DNA from 3 places in the Streptomyces sp. NPDC047974 genome. Region 3 is predicted to be linked to each of the others. Evidence: riboswitches for the same ligand, from Rfam matches in the RefSeq annotation. Region 3 holds a riboswitch; each other region holds the start of a gene.
What was found. A riboswitch is a leader RNA that binds a small molecule or an ion and turns the genes downstream of it on or off. The one in region 3 is predicted to bind cyclic di-AMP.
Positions count from the first base shown of each region.

Region 1: it holds a riboswitch for cyclic di-AMP, as region 3 does, so the genes downstream of both, AB0E19_RS24920 (M23 family metallopeptidase) here and AB0E19_RS32360 (transglycosylase family protein) in region 3, are expected to answer to the same signal.
Region 2: it holds a riboswitch for cyclic di-AMP, as region 3 does, so the genes downstream of both, AB0E19_RS02270 (LysM peptidoglycan-binding domain-containing protein) here and AB0E19_RS32360 (transglycosylase family protein) in region 3, are expected to answer to the same signal.

Region 1 is NZ_JBEZNU010000018.1:138,734-145,061, forward strand. Features, by position in the region: gene AB0E19_RS24900 (hypothetical protein) at 1-253, shown strand, start outside; gene AB0E19_RS24905 (PLP-dependent cysteine synthase family protein) at 341-1,438, shown strand; gene AB0E19_RS24910 (MFS transporter) at 1,435-2,733, shown strand; gene AB0E19_RS24915 (PP2C family protein-serine/threonine phosphatase) at 2,932-4,101, shown strand; cyclic di-AMP (ydaO/yuaA leader) riboswitch at 4,342-4,492, shown strand; gene AB0E19_RS24920 (M23 family metallopeptidase) at 4,504-5,715, shown strand; gene AB0E19_RS24925 (aldo/keto reductase) at 5,797-6,328, shown strand, end outside.
Region 2 is NZ_JBEZNU010000001.1:512,464-518,791, forward strand. Features, by position in the region: gene AB0E19_RS02255 (DeoR/GlpR family DNA-binding transcription regulator) at 1-93, shown strand, start outside; gene AB0E19_RS02260 (phosphocholine-specific phospholipase C) at 300-2,354, shown strand; gene AB0E19_RS02265 (hypothetical protein) at 2,370-2,981, opposite strand; cyclic di-AMP (ydaO/yuaA leader) riboswitch at 3,289-3,474, shown strand; gene AB0E19_RS02270 (LysM peptidoglycan-binding domain-containing protein) at 3,479-4,372, shown strand; gene AB0E19_RS02275 (phosphoribosyltransferase family protein) at 4,366-5,667, opposite strand; gene AB0E19_RS02280 (universal stress protein) at 5,773-6,328, opposite strand, start outside.
Region 3 is NZ_JBEZNU010000033.1:10,707-17,034, reverse strand. Features, by position in the region: gene AB0E19_RS32380 (Ppx/GppA phosphatase family protein) at 1-498, opposite strand, end outside; gene AB0E19_RS32375 (DUF501 domain-containing protein) at 495-1,034, opposite strand; gene AB0E19_RS32370 (septum formation initiator family protein) at 1,055-1,525, opposite strand; gene eno (phosphopyruvate hydratase) at 1,616-2,902, opposite strand; gene AB0E19_RS32360 (transglycosylase family protein) at 3,192-3,923, opposite strand; cyclic di-AMP (ydaO/yuaA leader) riboswitch at 3,928-4,105, opposite strand; gene AB0E19_RS32355 (transglycosylase family protein) at 4,369-5,439, opposite strand; gene AB0E19_RS32350 (cytochrome P450) at 5,657-6,328, opposite strand, start outside.

The DNA of each region.
Region 1 (6,328 bases), on a different contig from region 3:
CGTCGTCGGCCCCGCCCACGGCGCCGTGCACGGCTGCGGGCAGGAAGGCGAGGGGCACTCCGCCGAGCTGCCGCCGCCCGCGCAGACGGCCGCCGTCCCGCAGCTCGACCCGCCGGGACCCGGCGCGGTCGTCACCGTCGGACACACCACCCCGCTGCCGCCCGCGGCGGAGCTCCGGCACGTCCGCACCCGGGCCGGGCCCTGCCCCGAGCCCGGACGGCTGCTCATCTCCCTCGGAGTGGACCGGAACTGAGACCGCCCCCGTCGCCGCACGCGACGGCCCGGCGCACCTCCTTCCGAAGCACCACCCGGAGCACCACCCACTTCCGAGGACACAGCCATGCCTCCGCACGCTCCCCTGCTCTCTCCCGCGCACCCCACCGTCGGCAACACCCCCGTCCTGTGGACGGACGACGGCTACTGGGCCAAGCTCGAAGGCTTCAACGCCGGCGGCATCAAGGACCGCCCGGCGCTCCACATGGTCGAGGAGGCCCGCCGCCGGGGCGATCTGCGGCCCGGCGCCCCCATCGTCGAGTCGACCTCCGGCACCCTCGGCCTCGGGCTCGCCCTCGCCGGGGTCCTCCACGGCCACCCCGTGCACGTCGTCACCGACCCCGGCCTGGAGCCGATCGTCGAGCGGATGCTCGTCGCCCACGGCGCCACCGTGCACGTCGTCACCGAGCCCCATCCGCGGGGCGGCTGGCAGCAGGCCCGCAAGGACCGGGTCGCCGAACTCCTCGCCGTCCTCGACGGCGCCTGGTGGCCCGACCAGTACGCGAACCCCGACAACCCCGCCGCCTACGCCGGCCTCGCCGCCGAACTCTCCGGGCAGCTCGACCGGATCGACGTGCTCGTCTGCGCCGTCGGCACCGGCGGCCACTCCGCCGGCATCGCCCGCGCGCTGCGCGCCACCAGCAGCCCCGCCCTGGAGCTCGTCGGCGTCGACTCGATCCGCTCCACCGTCTTCGGCCTGCCCGCCGGGGAACGGCTGATGCGCGGGCTCGGCTCCTCCATCCACCCCGCCAACGTCGACCACGCGGCCTTCGACGAGATCCACTGGATCGCCCCGGCGGAAGCGGTCCGCTCGGCCCGCCGGCTCGCCGCCCGCCAGTACGCCACCGGCGGCTGGAGCGTCGGCGCGGTCGCGCTCGTGGCGGGCTGGCTGGCCCGCACCCGCCCGCGCGGCACCCGGATCGCCGCCGTCTTCCCCGACGGCCCGCAGCGCTACTTCGACACCGTCTTCAACGACGCCTACTGCGCGGCCCACGGCCTCCTCGACGGACCCGTACGGGACGAACCCGCGCCCTATGAGGGCCCGGAGGGGATCGAGGCGTGGACCCGGCGCGTCCTCGACCGAAGCGGGGCGCGGACAGGAGCCGGGACGGGCGCCGCGGTCGCGGCGGGCGGGATCACGGGCGGTACGGAGGGCGGCCGGTGAGCACGACCACCCCCGCCACCCCCGCCCCGGCGGAGCCGGCCCGCGGCGGGATCTGGAAGCGGAGCCGCGGCTTCGACCCGTCCGTCCGGCTGCTCTTCCTCAACCAGCTCACCATCAACCTCGGCTTCTACATGCTGATGCCCTACCTGGCCGCCCACCTGGCCGACGGGCTCGGTCTGGCGGCCTGGGCGGTCGGACTCGTCCTCGGCGTCCGGAACCTCTCCCAGCAGGGCATGTTCCTGGTCGGCGGGGCGCTCGCCGACCGGCTCGGCTTCAAGCCGCTCATCGTCGCCGGGTGCGCGCTGCGGACCGTCGGCTTCGGCGCGCTCGCCTTCGCGCAGTCGCTGCCCTTCCTCATCGCCGCCTCGCTCGCCACCGGCCTCGCGGGCGCGCTCTTCAACCCGGCCGTCCGGGCCTGCCTGGCGGCGGAGGCGGGGGAGGAGCGCAGGGTCGAGGCGTTCGCGCTGTTCAACGCCTACTACCAGGCGGGCATCCTGCTCGGCCCGCTCGTCGGGGTGGCGCTCACCGGGGTGTCGTTCCGGCTGACGTGCCTGGTCGCGGCGGTGCTCTTCCTGGGCCTGACCCTGGTGCAGCTGCGCCACCTGCCGGTCACGGCGGGCGGCGGCCGACCGTCGCCCAAGGGCGGCGCGAAGGGCGGCGCGGAGGACGGGGCGGAAGGCGGCGCGGAGGACGGGACCCGGGGCCAGTTCCGTACCGTCCTCGGGAACCGGACCTTCTGGCTCTTCTCGCTCGCCATGACCGGCTCGTACGTCCTCTCCTTCCAGGTCTACCTGGCGCTGCCGCTCGCGGCGGGCGGCCCGGGCGTGACGACCGCGCTCTTCGTGGTCTCCGCGCTCGTCGCGCTCGCGGGGCAGCTGCGGATCACCGCCTGGTGCGCCGCCCGGCTCACCCGCGAGCGGAGCCTGGTCCTCGGCCTCGCCCTGATGGGCGGCGCCTTCCTGCTGCCGGCGCTGCTCGGCCGGGGCGTGCCCGCGCTGCTGCTGTGCGCGGCGGTCCTCGCGGTGGCGAACGCGGTGCTCTACCCGTACGAGATGGACACCGTCGTCGCCCTCTCCCGGGGCCGCTGGGTGGCCACCCACTACGGGCTCTACAACACCGTGTGCGGGGTCGGCATCACCCTCGGGAACCTCGGTACGGGCGTGCTGCTCGACGTCACGGGGTGGACGGCGGTCCCCTGGCTGGCCCTGTGCGCGGTCGGCCTGGGGTGCGCGGCGGCGGTCGGCCTCCTCGGCAGGGGCGGCCGCCTGCGGACCGAGGGACGGGGGAAGCCCTAGAGGGCGGCTCGGGGTACGCCGGTCGGACCCCCGCCGGTCGCCGCGCGGCGGCGGGGCGGGGAGGCTTGAGGGGTGTGCGGTCGCGGGTCCCGGCCCCGGACCGCACGGCCCGGTGGCGGGCCCCGACCGGTCAGGAGTTCTCAGGTGGCGCACCCTCGGGGCGAGGAGCCCGGCGGCCGTACCGCCGGGACCGGCGGTGTGCCCCGGGGACCCTACGGGGGCGAGCCGCGGCCGCCCGTCGCCTTCGGGGCGACCCGGAGGTTCCTGCAGGCGCTGCCGCCGCTGATCATCATCGGCGGGGTGGCCTTCGACCTGTCCACCCCGCCCTCGTACACGGCGGCGCCGCTCTTCTCCGCCGCGCCGCTGGTCGCCGCGCCGTTCTTCTCCCGGCTCACGACCCTGGTGACCGGGCTCGCGGCGATCCTCGCCTCGGTCGGGCTGCACGCGTACAACGACACGCTCTCCGACGTGCCCTCGCTCACCGAGACCCTCACCGTGGTGACCGTCTCCGCCCTCGCGATGCTGATCAACCTGGTGGTGCGGCGCAGCGGCGAGCGGCTGGCGTCGGCGCGGGTGATCGCCGAGGCGGCGCAGCGGGCGGTGCTTCCGATGCCGGCGGAGCGGATCGCGGGGCTCCAGTGCGCGGCGCGGTACGAGGCGGCGCAGGCGGACGCGTTCATCGGCGGCGACCTCTTCGCCGTGCAGGACACTCCGCACGGGGTGCGGCTCGTGGTCGGGGACGTGCGGGGCAAGGGGATGGACGCGGTGGAGGCGGTGGCCGTGGTGATCGGCGCCTTCCGGGAGGCGGCCGAGCAGGAGGCGGCCCTGGAGGGGGTGGCGGCGCGGCTCGAACGGGCGCTGACCCGGGAGGGGACGCGGCGCGAGGGCCTCGACGCCTTCGAGGGGTTCACCACGGCGGTGCTCGCCGAGATCCCGCGCGAGGGCGGGGTCGTACGGATCGTGAACCGGGGGCATCCGCCGCCGCTGCTGCTGTACGGGGACGGGCGGCTGGAGCCGCTGGAGCCGACCGAGGCGGCGCTGCCGCTCGGGATGGGGGAGCTGGCGGTGGGGCCGGACCGGGCCGACGAGTGGCCGTACCCGCCGGGCACGACGCTGCTGTTCCACACGGACGGGTTGTCGGAGGCGCGGGACGCGCGGGGGGTCTTCTACGATCCGGCGGCGCGGCTCGCGGGAGCGGTCTTCCCGGGGCCCGGGGAGCTCCTGGACGCGCTCGTGGACGACGTGCGGCGGCACACCGGCGGGCGTTCGACGGACGACATGGCGCTGCTCGCGGTGAGCCGGCCGGCGGCGGGTGCGCCGGAGCGGCGGCGGACGATGCCGGTGGTGCCGCCGGGACCGGCGCGTTGACGCGGGTACCGCACGTCCGACCCCGGTCACGGTCCGTGCTCACGAGGTCTCACAGCGATAACAATTGACATAACGTCAGATTCTCGGGGTGGAGCGAAGGCTCGCTGAAGGCGGCTCAACTCGGGCGATTCCCTGCCAATTCAATGAATGATCAAGGGGAACGGCTTGGAATAGGAGTGCGGTGTCTATTAACGTTCGATAACGCAGCGCGGTCGTCCCAGCCGTCGCAAGAGACGGCTCCGTGCGCACGTGCCGAATCCCGCAAGGGAACCGGGGAACCAACCCTTGGGGTGAATCGGGCCCCTCGCACCTCCCCCGTGCGAAGAGCCCGTAGGAGACCTTCCTGCTCCGAACCCGTCAGCTAACCCGGTAGGCGAGAAGGAAGGAAAGGAGCGCGCCTCCGTGGCGTCCAACACCCCCGTACCCGAAGCCCCCTTCGACCCCTTCGGCGGCCCGGGTGCCGTCGGCGCGGACGATCCGGACGGCTTCGCGCCCGGCGCGTACGAGACGGCCTCCTTCACCCCCGCCCCCGGCGAGTGGAACCCGACCGAGGGCTCCCTGCGCGCCGAGAGCCGCTCCGGCGGCCGGCACCGGGTCGTGAAGCAGCGGTCCAACTTCGCCCGCTCCTCCACCGTCCTCGGCGTCGGCGTCATCGCCGCCGTCGGCGCGGGCGGCCTCGCCACCGCGCAGGAGAAGGCCCCCGTCGCCATCTCCCTCCCCGACCTGCCCGACCTGGGCCTGCCGGACGCCCACGACCTGCCCGGCGTCGGCGACCTCCTGCCCGGCGGCGAGGAGGAGAAGACCGCCCCGGTCCGCGAGTCCGCGCCGGCCCCGGCCGGCGGCGTCGCCGCGAAGCCGCTGACCTCGGTCACGTACACCGCCCCGGCCGACACCGCCGCCGGCACCGAGGCCGTGGAGCGCACCGCCACCACCGCCGACGCCGGCGAGGCCCTGCGCGCCCGCATCCTCCAGCAGGCCGAACAGCAGCAGCAGGCCGCCGCCGACGCCGAGAAGCTCGCCGCCGAGAAGGCCGCCGCGGAGAAGGCCGCCGCCGACGCCCAGGCGCAGGCCGAGGCCGCCGCGAAGGCCGAGGCCGACCGCATCGCCGCCGAGAAGGCCAAGGCGGAGGCGGAGCGGCTCGCCGCGGAGAAGGCCGAGGCCGAGCGCATCGCCGCCGAGAAGGCGGAGGCCGAGCGGCTCGCCCAGCTGGCCGCCAGCTACTCCATGCCGCTCTCCTCCTACACCCTCACCTCCACCTACATGCAGTCCGGCTCGATGTGGTCATCCGGCTACCACACCGGCCTCGACTTCGCCGCCCCCACCGGCACCCCGCTCAAGGCGGTGCACGGCGGCACCATCAAGTCGGCCGGCTGGTCCGGCTCGTACGGCTACCGGATCGTCCTGGAGCTGGAGGACGGCACCGAGGTCTGGTACTGCCACCTCTCCTCGATGACCGTGGCCGCCGGCCAGACCGTCACCACCGGCGAGACCATCGGCCGCGTCGGCGCCACCGGCAACGTCACGGGTCCCCACCTCCACATGGAGGTCCACACCCCCGACGGTTCGGGCATCGACCCGGCGGAGTGGCTGCGCTCCAAGGGCCTGTCGGTCTGACCCCCGACGCATGAGCGTTCCGGCCGGGGTTCAGGCTCCTCGACCGGAATAGGCCCGGCGGCGCAGGGGGTTGAGTACGTCATGTCCTCACCCCTGCGCCCGCTGGGCACCTCCGACCTGCACGTCTTCCCGCTCGCCCTCGGCGGCAACGTCTTCGGCTGGAGCGCCGACGAGGAGCGGTCCTTCGCCGTCCTCGACGCCTACGCCGCCGCGGGCGGCAACTTCCTGGACACCGCCGACGTCTACTCCGAGTGGGTCGAGGGCAACGAGGGCGGGGAGTCCGAGACCATCATCGGCCGCTGGATGGCCGCCCGCGGCAACCGCTCCGACATCGTCGTCGCCACCAAGGTCGGCCACCACTCCCGCCTCAAGGGCCTGGCCGCCACCACCATCAAGGCCGGCGCGGAGGAGTCCCTGCGCCGCCTCGGCACCGACTACATCGACCTCTACTACACGCACTTCGACGACGAGTCCGTGCCGGTGGAGGAGATCGTCACCGCCCTCGACCAGCTCGTGAAGGACGGCAAGGTGCGGGCCGTCGCCGCCTCCAACATCTCCGCCGAGCGGCTGCGCGCCTCCCTCGACTTCGCCGAGGCCGAGGGGCTCGCCCGGT
Region 2 (6,328 bases), on a different contig from region 3:
GACCGGGTCGACCTGCTGGTGACCGACGGCGGGATCGACGCCGGGACGGCGGACCGGCTCACGGAGGCCGGCGTCCGCGTCCACACGGTCTGACGGGCCCTCGTCACCGCACGGAGCGGGGCGGTCCGACACCCCATTGGTCGGACCTCATACCAATCCCTCACCGGTCCGACCACGATGAACAGGTCCGACCCGGCCGTTCACCAAGCCCTTACCGCACGGGTGTACACCTTTGAGGAGCGCTCCCCCATCATGTCCCCGACGTGCCGCCAGGGCACACCGTGACAGGAGGGGCGGGCATGCTTCCCATCAGCCGCAGGGGGTTCGTCGGGATCGGCGCGGGACTCGGCGCCGGACTCGTCACCGGGGCCGCGCTGCCCACCGCGACGGCCTCGGACGCCACGACGGCCTCGGACGCCGCGCGGACCGCGACCGGCACCCTCGCCGACGTCCGGCACGTCGTGATCCTCATGCAGGAGAACCGCAGCTTCGACCACTACTTCGGCACGCTCCGCGGGGTCCGCGGCTTCGGCGACCGGGCCGCGGGCAACATCCCCGGCGGCTGGAGCACCTTCCAGCAGCCCGACTGGGGAGGCAGGCAGTTCCCGTGGAAGCTCGCCGACACCCCGCCGGCCGGCGGCGTCGACGGCGAGACCCTCGCCCAGTGCAACGGCGACCTGCCGCACAACTGGACCTCGCAGCACGCCGCCTGGAACAAGGGCCGGCTCGACAACTGGGTGACCGGCGTCGGCAACACCCGCACCCTCGGCCACCTGGACCGCACGTCCCTCCCCTTCCACCACGCCCTCGCCGACCACTACACGGTCTGCGACGCCTACTTCTGCTCCGCGCTCAGCGCCACGGGCCCGAACCGCACCTTCCTGTGGAGCGGGCGGATCGACGGCTCCAGCAAGGACGGCGGCGAGGAGTCGGGGCTGACCTGGGAGACGTACGCGGAGGCGCTGCAGCGGGCCGGGGTGAGCTGGAGGGTCTACCAGAACGCCCAGGACAACTACGGCGACAACGGGCTCGCGTACTTCAAGAGGTTCACCGACGCCCGGCCCGGCGACCCGCTGTACGACCGGGGCATGGCCTCGGTCCCGAAGGTCACCGGCTCGACGCCGGACGACATCGCCGCCGCCATCCGCGCGGACGTCGTCGCCGGCACGCTGCCGCAGGTGTCGTGGGTGGTGGCCAACGAGGCGTTCTCCGAGCACCCGTACGCGCCGCCGGGCGACGGCGCCCACTTCGTCGACCTCGTCTACCGCGCCCTGACGGCGAACCCCGAGGTCTTCGACTCCACGGTGATGATCCTCAACTACGACGAGAACGACGGCTTCTTCGACCACGTGCCGCCGCCGGTCGCCCCGCCCGGGACCCCCGGCGAGTACCTCGACGGCGTCCCGATCGGACTCGGCTTCCGGGTCCCGATGCTGGTCATGTCGCCGTGGACGCGGGGCGGCTGGGTCAGCTCCGAGGTCTTCGACCACACCTCCGTGCTGCGCTTCCTGGAGACCTGGACCGCCGCCCTCGGCACTCCGGCGGCCTGCCCGAACATCAGCGCCTGGCGCCGGAAGGTCACCGGCGACCTGACCGGCGTCTTCGACTTCGCCCGCCCGGTGTACGGGGTCCCCGCCGGCCTGCCGTCGACGGCGAAGGTCATCGGCATGGACACCTGCGCCCCGCTGCCCAACCCCGCGCCGCAGAACAACGCCCTGCCCGCCCAGGAGCCCGGGACCCGGCCCGCGCGGGCGCTCCCCTACCAGCCGAACGGCAACCTGGACCGCTTCGAGTTCGGCGCCGCCGGCAAGATCCTCGCCTGGTTCTCCATGACCAACCAGGGCCCGCAGGCACGCCGCGCCGCCCACTTCTCGATCCACCCGCACCAGCACCGCGACACAGCCGCCTGGCAGTACACGGTCGACCCGGGCACCACGGCCACCGACTACTTCAACATCGGGCTCGGCTCCGGCTCGGGGAAGTACGACATCTCGATGATGGGCCCGAACCGCTTCCTGCGCCGCTTCATCGGCGACGCCTCGAAGGCGGGCAAGGCGATCGAGGTGGCGGCGCGGTACGCCACGGAACCGGGCACCGGCAAGACGGCGGTCTGGTTCCGGATGACCAACGCCTCCGGCGGCCCGGTCACCTTCACCGTCCGCTCCCACGCCTACCGGACGGACGGCCCGTGGACGTACACGGTCGCGGCGAACTCCTCGCGGGAGGACTTCTTCAACGCCGTGGCGTACGCGGACGGCTGGTACGACTTCACGATCCTGGCCGACATCGACGGCACCTGGTCGCGCCGCTACACCGGTCACATCGAGACGGGCGCGCCGAGCGTCACGGGCTGACGGCCCGGCGGGCCCTCACCTCCCGGCCAGGGCCGCGCGCCGGATCGTGGCGTCGAGGAGCGCGAGCGCGTCCTCGGCGGTGCGGCCCGGCGCGCGGTTCCAGGGGCCGATCAGCCCGTGCCAGCCCCGGGACCGCAGCTCGGTCATGATCCATGCGCCGGACTCGTTCATGGTGGCCGCGCTGCCGTGGCCGAGCCGGTGGGCGGCGAGCAGGGCGCCGCAGAGACAGCGGGCACCGCGCGCGTCGCGCAGCTTGTACGGGGTGTTCTGCCAGCCCCACTCGGTCAGCACCCGGCGCGCGTACGCCAGGTGGACGGAGGGGCGCACGTCGGCCCGGCCGATCCTGCGCCAGACGTGCAGCCGGTCGGGGAGGGCGGCGCCGATGCGGCCCGGCAGGGGGCGCTCGGCGGGCGGCGACGGGGGCAGCGCGTCGAGCGCGCCCAGGGCGTCGGCGACCAGTCGGTCCACGGGGACGGAGAGAAGGGCCCGCCAGGCCTCGGGAGCGGCGCTCTCGCAGAGGCGGGCCGCCTCGCGGTCGAGGGCGTCGAGGGTCCCGAGAGAGTCGAGGGTGTCGAGGGCGTCGGGATCGAGGGCGTCGGCGTCGATCAGCAGGGCGAGGGATGACATTCCCACATCATTAGCCACATATGCCCGATTTGCGCGTTACGCCTCACCCGTTCCACCCCCAAGTCGCCGCACAATTCCCCTAAAGGTGCCAGTCGCCTTATTCGGACATTGCACACCCCGTGACGCGACTCACTCCCCGCGCTCCGCGGACGGCTCCCCGCCCCTCGCCACCCATGCGGGACAAGGGATTCCGGAACGGTCGCCGAAACGGTAGATCTTGAATTCCACGCGTTCGATCTTCGGTTTCCCTTTTCCGGTGCATTCGCGTCTTGTTCCCCTCCGTATTCCTCGCCTACGGTCACCTCCATTCGGACGGACGCCTAATCCTGCCACCGCCCGAAAGACCTCCCATTTCACCCGACGGCAGGAGCGGGGGACCCACCACACCGCCGGTCCGGTCGTCCGGAGCGGCTCGGGGTGAAGCCGTGTACGCACGGCCGGACAGCTCCAGTCCGAACCCGACAGCTCACCTCGCAGGCGCCGGAGAGGAAACCGTCATGCCCGCTCACGGCAAGCACCGCCGCCCCCGACGCCGCCCCGTCTCCCGAGGTCTCGCCTTCGCCGGCACCGGCGGCGTGGCCCTCGCCCTGCCCTTGGTCGTGCCCGCCACGGCCGGCGCCGAGCCCGTCGCGCAGTCGGCGGCACCGACCGCCGCCGTGGCCGCCCCGGCCGTCCGGGCCGCCGCGCCCGCGAAGGCCCCCGCCGCCCCCGCCGCCACCCGCGCGTACACCGTCGTGAAGGGCGACTCCCTTTCCCTGATCGCCCACCGAAAGGGAATTCAGGGCGGCTGGAAGTCGCTTTACCAGGCGAACAAGGAAGCCGTGGGTGACAATCCGTCACTCATTCACCCGGGCCTCGAACTGACGATTCGTCGGGATTCCGCGAAGCCCGCCGCGCCGGCCGCCGCGAAGACCCCCGCGAAGACCGGTGCCAAGCCGGCCGCGAAGCCCGCCGAGTCCGCCTCCACCGGTTCCGCCGAACGGGCGAGCCGTTCCTCCGCCCGTGCCGCGGTCCCGGCCGTCCAGGCCCAGCCGGCCGCCGCGAAGGCCGCGCCCGCCGCCGTCCGGTACGCCGACAACCTCGACGGCTGGATCCGCGAGTCGCTCGACGTCATGGCCCGGTACGGCATCCCCGGCTCGTACGACGGCATCCTCCGCAACGTGCTGCGCGAGTCCTCCGGCAACCCCCGCGCCGTCAACCTCTGGGACTCCAACGCCGCGAAGGGCACCCCCTCCAAGGGCCTGCTCCAGGTCATCGACCCGACCTTCGCCGCCTACCACGTGCCGGGCACCTCGCTCGACCCGTACGACCCCGTCGCGAACATCACCGCCGCCTGCAACTACGCGGCCGACCGGTACGGCTCCATCGACAACGTCAACGGCGCCTACTGACCCGACCCGTTCACGGCCGCCGCGAAGTGGCCGGTGAACCACTCCGTCGCCAGCGCCGCCACCTCCTCCAGGGCCCCCGGCTCCTCGAAGAGGTGACCGGCGCCCGGCACGACCTCCAGGCGGCTCTCGCAGCGCAGCATTTCCCCGGCCCGCCGGTTGAGGTCGACGACGAGGCCGTCGGCACCGCCGACGATCAGCAGCGTGGGGGCCCGCACCCCGGCGAGCCGCTCCCCCGCCAGGTCGGGCCGGCCGCCCCGGGACACCACGGCGGCCACGTCGTCGCCCGCTTCCGCCGCCGCCCACAGCGCGGCCGCCGCCCCGGTGCTCGCCCCGAAGTAGCCGCGCGGCAGACCCCCGGTGCCCGGCCGCCCGGCCGTCCAGGCGGCGGCCCGGCCGAGCCGTCCGGCGAGCAGCGGGGTGTCGAAGATCCGCGCGCGGTCGGTCGCCTCGGCCTCCGTGAGCAGGTCGAAGAGGAGAGTGGCGAGCCCCGCCCGGTTCAGTGCGGCGGCCACCGCGCGGTTCCGCGGGCTGTGCCGGCCACTGCCGCTGCCGTGGGCGAAGAGGACCAGGCCCGCTGCCCCGTCGGGCATCGCGAGCTCGCCCGGAAGCTCGGGCGCGCCTGGGACGCGTACCGCCGTGTGGCCGACGGACGGACCGCGCGCCGCCCGGCTCCGGTCGAGGCAGGCCACCACCTCCGCGTCCGGCGTCTGGTCGAACTCCCGGTAGAACTGCCCGACCGCGTAGAAGCCCTCCGGCGTCCGGACGGCGACCGTCTCGTCGGCCTCGCCGCCGAGCCGGGCCGTCCAGCCGTACGGCGCCACCGGCACGGCCAGCACGATCCGGGCGGCTCCGGCGGCCCGCACCGCCCGGCAGGCGGCGAGCGCGGTCGCGCCGGTGGCGAGCCCGTCGTCGACGACGACCGCCGTACGCCCCTCCAGCGGCACCGGCCGGCGGCTGCCCCGGTAGGCGCGGGACCGCTCGGCCATGACCAGCCGTTCGCGCTCCTCGGCCTCCTCCAGCTGCCGCCGGGCCACGCCCGCGTCCCGCACCACCTGCTCGTTCACGACCCGGACGCCGCCCTCCCCGATGGCCCCCATGGCCAGCTCGGGCCGGCCCGGCACGCCGAGTTTCCGCACCAGGCAGATGTCCAGCGGCGCGTCGAGCGCCTCGGCCACCTCCGCCGCCACCGGCACCCCGCCGCGTGGCAGCCCGAGGACGACGACGTCGGACCCCTGGAGATGGCCGAGCCGGGCGGCGAGCTGCCGCCCCGCGTCGGCCCGGTCGGCGAAGTACATGGCACGCCGCCTTCCCGATCGGCGACCCCCCTCGGGCGCGGGCCCTCGGACCCGGCCCGTACTTCCAGGGTCCCACCGGCGGGGGCGTCGCCGCCCGGCCCGGCCTCAGCCCACCCCGTGCCGCACGACGACCACCGGGCACGCGGCGTGGTGCAGCAGCGCCTGGCTGACGGAGCCGAGGAGCAGCCCGGCGAAGCCGCCGCGCCCCCGGGCGCCCATGACGAGCAGCTGCGCGGTCGTGCTCTCCTCCAGGAGGACCTCGCGGGGCCGGCCGCGTACCAGCCGGGCCTCGGCCTCGGTCCCGGGGTGCCGGCCCGCGGCCCGGGCGAGCGCCGTTTCGAGGACGCGGGCCGCCTCCGCGTGCACCTCCTCGGCGCCGGCGAAGAGCGGCGTCAGGTCACCGGGGCCCGAGCGCGGGGCCCAGGCGTGGACGGCGACGAGGCCGGTGCCGCGCGCCCGGGCCTCCGCGTAGGCGAAGTCGACGGCCGCGTCGGAGTCCGGCGAGCCGTCGACGGCGAGGAGCACCGGCCCCTCCGGCTCGTCCCGGCCGCGCACCACGAGGACCGGGCAGGCGGCGTGGGCGGCGAGGTGGACGGCGACCGAGCCGACGACGAGGCCGGTGAAGGCGCCGGTGCCGCGGCTGCCGACGACGACCAGCTCC
Region 3 (6,328 bases):
CTCGGTGAGCCGGACGCAGCCGATGTCGACGGAGCGGGCGGCCTCGACCTCCCGCGTGCCGACGACGAACTCGGTGGAGCCGCCGCCGATGTCCACGACCAGGCGGCGGTCGTCGCCGGGCAGCGAGCCGGTGGCGCCGGTGAAGGAGAAGGCGGCCTCCTGGTCGCCGGAGATGACCTCGGGCTCGACGCCCAGGATCGCCACGACCCCGTCGACGAAGTCCTGCCGGTTCTCGGCGTCGCGGGAGGCGGAGGTGGCGACGAAGCGGATCTTCTCGGCGCCCAGCTCCTTGATGACCGTCGCGTACGCGCGGCAGGCGGCGAAGGTCCGCTCCAGGGCCTCGGGGGCGAGCCGGCCGGTCTTGTCGACGCCCTGGCCGAGCCGGACGATCGTCATCCGCCGGTCCAGCTCGACGAGCGCGCCGGTGTCCGGGTGGACGTCGGCGACGAGGAGGCGGATGGAGTTGGTGCCGCAGTCGATTCCGGCGACCCGGGTCACTTGACGGACTCCTTGTCGTCCGCGCACGGATTCACGCACGGGCCCTTGGCCCACCACTCGGGGAGCATCGCGAGGGCCTCGTCGCCGAAGGGGTTCACGCCGGGGCCCGCTACGAGGGAGTGGCCGACGAGCACGTGCAGGCACTTCACGCGGTCGGGCATGCCGCCGGCGCTGGGGAAGCCCTCCAGGACCTCGATGGCGTCGCGGCGGGCGATGTAGTCCTCGTGCGCGGCGCGGTAGGCGGCGGCGAGCTCGGGGTCGGTGGCGAGCCGGGCCTGCATCTCCTTCATGACCCCGTTGGCCTCCAGGGTGCCGATGGCCGAGGCCGCCCGGGGGCAGGTGAGGTAGTACGTGGTCGGGAAGGGGGTGCCGTCGGGCAGCCGGGGCGCGGTCTCGACGACGTCCGGGTTGCCGCAGGGGCAGCGGTGGGCGATGGCGCGCAGTCCGCGCGGCGGGCGTCCGAGCTGGGCTTCGAAGGCGGCGACGTCCGCCTCGGTGGGCTCGGTGCGTTCGGTCTGCGGAGGAGGCGTGTCCATGTCTCGGATCCTGGGTCGGTTCAGTTGCGGTCGGCGTCGTCGACGCCGTCCCAGAGGTTGTCGTACCAGGGCCGGTCGGCCGTGCCCTGGTCGGCGCGGGGGCGGTCGGCCGCCCCGGGTTCGTTCACGGTGAAGCCGGTCTCGCCGGGGAGCACGTAGTGGAGGTGCTCGCGGGCGAGGCGGCGGACGTAGGCCGGGTCCTGGAGGCGGGCCTTCTCGTCCCGCAGCTCCTCGACCCGCTGGGCCGCCTCGGCGGCCCTGCGCTCCTGTTCCTCGATCTCGCCCTGCTGGGAGACGTAGCTCCTTATCGGGTAGGCGAGGGCGACGACGAGGGAGCAGACCACGAGGGCCAGGAAGGCGGCGCGGCCGGTGAGCCGGGAGCGCCGGGCCTGGCGGCGGGTCTGGGAGCGGTAGACGCGGGCCGCGGTCTGCTCGCCGAGCAGCCTGATCCGGGTCGCGGTGGAGAACCGGTCCCCGTTCTTCACGGCCATGCCGTCTCCCCTCCCCTGATCGCGCGTACGTCCCCGCACACGGTACGGGACCGTGTGCGGGGACGTACGTAACTACAGGTGCCGGGCAGGTCAGCCCTTGAAGCGCGGGAAGGCGCTGCGGCCGGCGTAGACGGCGGCGTCGTCGAGGATCTCCTCGATGCGCAGCAGCTGGTTGTACTTGGCGACGCGCTCGGAGCGGGCCGGGGCGCCGGTCTTGATCTGGCCGCAGTTGGTGGCGACGGCGAGGTCGGCGATGGTGACGTCCTCGGTCTCGCCGGAGCGGTGGGACATCATGCACTTGAAGCCGTTGCGCTGGGCGAGCTCGACGGCGTCGAGGGTCTCGGTCAGCGAGCCGATCTGGTTGACCTTCACCAGGAGGGCGTTGGCGGACTTCTCCTCGATGCCGCGGGCGAGGCGCTCGGGGTTGGTGACGAAGAGGTCGTCGCCGACGAGCTGGACCTTGTCGCCGAGCTTCTCGGTGATGACGTTCCAGCCGGCCCAGTCGTCCTCGAACAGCGGGTCCTCGATGGAGACGAGCGGGTACGCGGAGACGAGCTCCTCGTAGTACTCCGTCATCTCGGCGGCGGAGCGCTCCTTGCCCTCGAAGAGGTACTTGCCGTCCTTGTAGAACTCGGAGGCGGCGACGTCCAGGGCGAGGGCGACGTCCTTGCCGGGCACGTAGCCGGCCTGCTTGATGGCCTCCAGGATGAGGTCGAGCGCCTCACGGTTGGAGCCGAGGTTCGGGGCGAAGCCGCCCTCGTCGCCGAGGCCGGTGGAGAGGCCCTTGGTCTTCAGGACGGACTTGAGGGTGTGGTAGACCTCGGTGCCCCAGCGCAGGGCCTCGGAGAAGGACTCCGCGCCGATCGGGGCGATCATGAACTCCTGGATGTCGACGTTGGAGTCGGCGTGCGACCCACCGTTGAGGATGTTCATCATCGGAACGGGCAGCAGGTGCGCGTTCGGGCCGCCGAGGTAGCGGAAGAGCGGGAGGTCGCTGGCCTCGGAGGCGGCGTGCGCGACGGCGAGGGAGACGCCGAGGATGGCGTTGGCGCCGAGCGACGACTTGTCCGGGGTGGCGTCCAGGTCGAACATGGCCTGGTCGATCAGGCGCTGCTCGGTGGCGTCGTAGCCGACGAGCTCCGGGCCGATCTGCTCGATGACGGCGAGGACGGCCTTCTCGACACCCTTGCCGAGGTAGCGGTTCTGGTCACCGTCGCGGAGCTCCAGGGCCTCGAACGCACCGGTGGAGGCACCGGACGGCACGGCAGCACGGCCGGTGCTGCCGTCGTCGAGGCCGACCTCGACCTCGACCGTGGGGTTGCCTCGGGAGTCCAGGATTTCCCGGGCTACGACGACGTCGATGGACGGCACGAGCATCTCCTTCTGGGATGTGACGCTAGGTGTGACGCATGGGTCGCAAGGTCTCGTTCGCCTTGCGACAAGAGCCTAACCGGCTCCGGCGCTCCGGCCAGCCGACCGCCCGTCCCCTGGGACGAAAAAGGGCCCAAGAGCATCCAGTAGGGGACGAAAGACCCGGAACCTACTGGACGGTAACGGCAGAACCCCGGTCCCGAGCCACGGGGGAAGAGGGCTCGGGACCGGGGTGGTCACCGCGGGAGGGCCGTCGGGCGCCGGTGAGCCGCCGGACTCACCGGTGCCCCGGGGTTCACTTCAGGTGGAGCTGCTGGCCCGGGTAGATCAGGTCGGCGTTCTCGACGACGTCCTCGTTGAGCTCGAAGAGCTTCGCCCAGCCGCCCTCGACGCCCTGCGCCTGGGCGATCTTGCTGAGGGTGTCGCCGGCCACGACCTTGTACTCGCCGTCGCCCTTCTTGACCTTCTTGCCGGTCGGGGTGGTGACGGTCTTCTTGGCGGCGGCCTGCGGGGCGGCCTGGGCCTTCGGGGCCTGGCGCTGCTCGCTGCGGTTGGCGGGCTGCTCGGCGGTGCGCTTCGGGGCGCTCTGCCGGGTGCTCTGCTTCGGGGCGCTCTGCTGCGGGGCGGCGGCCTCGGCGGCGCCACCGTCGTAGGAGGCGGAGGAGAGGCCCACGCCACAGCTCGGCCAGGCGCCCTTGCCCTGGCCCGCGAGGACCTTCTCGGCGACGGCGATCTGCTGCGACTTGCTGGCCTGGTTGGCGGTGGGGGCGTAGGCGGTGCCGCCGTACGCGGCCCAGGTGGAGGCCGAGAACTGGAGGCCGCCGTAGTAGCCGTTGCCGGTGTTGATCGACCAGTTGCCGCCGGACTCGCACTGGGCGACGCGGTCCCACTCGGAGGCGGTGGCGGCCGAAGCGGTGCCGGCGGCCATCAGCGGGGCGGCGACGGCCGCGCCGGTGACGCCGACGAGGGCGACGACGCGGGTGGCCTTGGAGGGACGACGACGCTTGCCCGTGCCGGAGAACAGCATGGAGTTTCCTCTTCACCGACGCCTGTGAGGTGAGCTGTCGGGTTCGGGCTTGAAGAGTTCGCCCGGCCGCACGTCCTTGCGTGCGGCTTCACCCCTAGCCGGTCGTTCCGTCCGTCTGACTCGACGGCCGGGACCGGCACGAACCTTGGGTCCCCCACTCCTGCCTACGGCGCTTTCGCGACGACATTCCCGGCGGCCGACGGCAGGACTCGGCGTTTCGGTCGACGGGGCCCGCGGTGGCGAGCGGTGACGACCGTAGACACACAGGTGCTCGAAGTTCAAAGAGGCTTACGTCGGACAAAACGCCCCTACTTGCACTCCGTCAGACCTCGTTTGCGCAGGTGAGGCCTGACGGAAGCAAACTTTGCGGACGTGACACGCCAGTTGGGACGAAGAGACCCATGTCTCACTTTCCCAAAATCGGACATACGCCCCTGAAACGGCCTCACTTCTCCGCGGAGGCGTCCTTCAGTTCAAGGCTCTGACCAGGGAGGATGAGGTCCGGATCGGCCCCGACCGTCTGGCGGTTGGCGTCATAGAGGGCGTCCCAGCCGCCGACGAGATCGTTCTCCTGAGCAATCTCCGACAGGCTGTCACCCGGCCGCACGGTGTACGCGTCGCTTGCGTCCGAGTTGACGGGGGTTGAGGTGAGCTTGTCCGCAGCTGCGGCATGACGCCCGGATTCCTGCTCAGTGTCCGTTACGTCGCTTTCCTCCGGGGCGGCCTCGCCCCGGTGCTTGCCCGTGCCCTGCGTCGCCGACGGCGCGTCAGCCTCGCCCTCCGTGCCCGGGGTCACCGGCGTGGTGGGCGCCAGGGGGGTCTCCGGGGCGCCCGGGGTCACACCCGGGGTACCGGGCGTCTCCGGCGCGCCCGGCGTGCCCGTGGAGGCGTCCGGGGCCGTCGGCGCGGTGTCGGCGGGCGTCTCCGGGGCGGCGCTCGCGGGCGGCGCCGTGACCGCGCCGGTGGCGGGCGGGGTCGCGGGCACGGCGGGCGTCGCCGGCGTGGCGGGGGTGGCCGGCGTCGCCGGGGCGGTGGCGCCCTTCCCGGCCTCCGGGGCCTTCTCCGTCGCCTCCGCCGTGGCCTCCGTCTCCTCCGCCTCGGCGGGCGGGGTGGAGACGGTCGCGCTGCCGGTCCGGTTGGACTCGGGCGCCACGCCGCCCTCGTCCTCCTCCTGGACGGCGGGGCCCGGCTGCACGCCCGTGGGCCTGCCGTCGTTCTTCAGGCCCGCGATGGGGGCACAGGTGTCCCAGGCGGTGCTGCCGGCGGAGAGCGCCGCGTCGGCGACGGCGATCTGCTGGGCGCGGCTGGCGAGATCGGGGCTGGGCGCGTACGCGAGGCCGCCGTGCCGCTCCCACGTCTCCTGCGTCATCTGGAGGCCGCCGTAGGCGTCGTTGCCGAAGTTGGCGCTCCACTGGCCGCCGGACTCGCAGGCGGCGACCCGGTCCCAGGTGGACGCGTCGGCGGCGGAGGCGGAGCCGGCCGCGAGCAGCGGCAGCGCCAGCGCGGATCCGGTCACTCCTGCGGTGACGACGATCGCGGGAGCCTGACGGGGTCGACGGTGTCGTCCGTTTCCGGAAAGCATGTCGGGGCCTTTCGCGTGACGGCGGTGACGGCGGGTACGCCTGGGACGGCCGGGATGGGGCCGAACGTTGGCGCGAAGGTAGCCGCATTCGAACGTCCGTCACAAGTCGATGGCTTCGCGATCACGCGAAGATCACATTTCTGACACACCGTCACGTGCCGTGCGGGGGTGCGGAAGGGGTGAACTCGACCGGAAGCGTGCGCAATCCCCTCATGATGAGCCCGCCGCGCCACCGCAGTTCGTCCGGATCGACCCCAAGTCGCAGGTCCGGAAGGCGGGTCAGCAGGGTGGCGAGCGCGGTCTGCGCCTCCAGGCGCGCGAGCGGCGCGCCCAGGCAGTAGTGGATGCCGTGCCCGTACCCGAGGTGCTGGTTGTCCCCGCGGGCGAGGTCGAGGGTGTCCGGGGCGCCGAAGCGGTCCGGGTCGCGGTCGGCGGCGGCGAGCACGACGAGGACCGGGTCGCCGGCCGGGATCGGCTGCCCGCCGATCGTCAGGGCGGTGGTCGCGTACCGCCAGGTCGCCAGCTCGACCGGCCCGTCGTAGCGCAGCAGCTCCTCGACGCCGGTCTCCAGGAGGCCGGTCCCGCCGGCGGCGAGCGAGGCCTGGAGGAGGGCGCGCTGCTCCGGGTTGCGCAGCAGGGCGTAGGTGCCGTTGCCGATGAGGTTGATGGTCGTCTCGAAGCCGGCGAAGAGGAGGACGAAGCACATGGCGACGGCCTCGGCCTCGGTGAGGTGGTCGCCGTGGTCGGAGGCCCGGATGAGCCCGGAGATGAGGTCGTCCGCGCCCTCCTGTCCGAGGGCCTCCCGCTTCCGGTGGATGAGCTC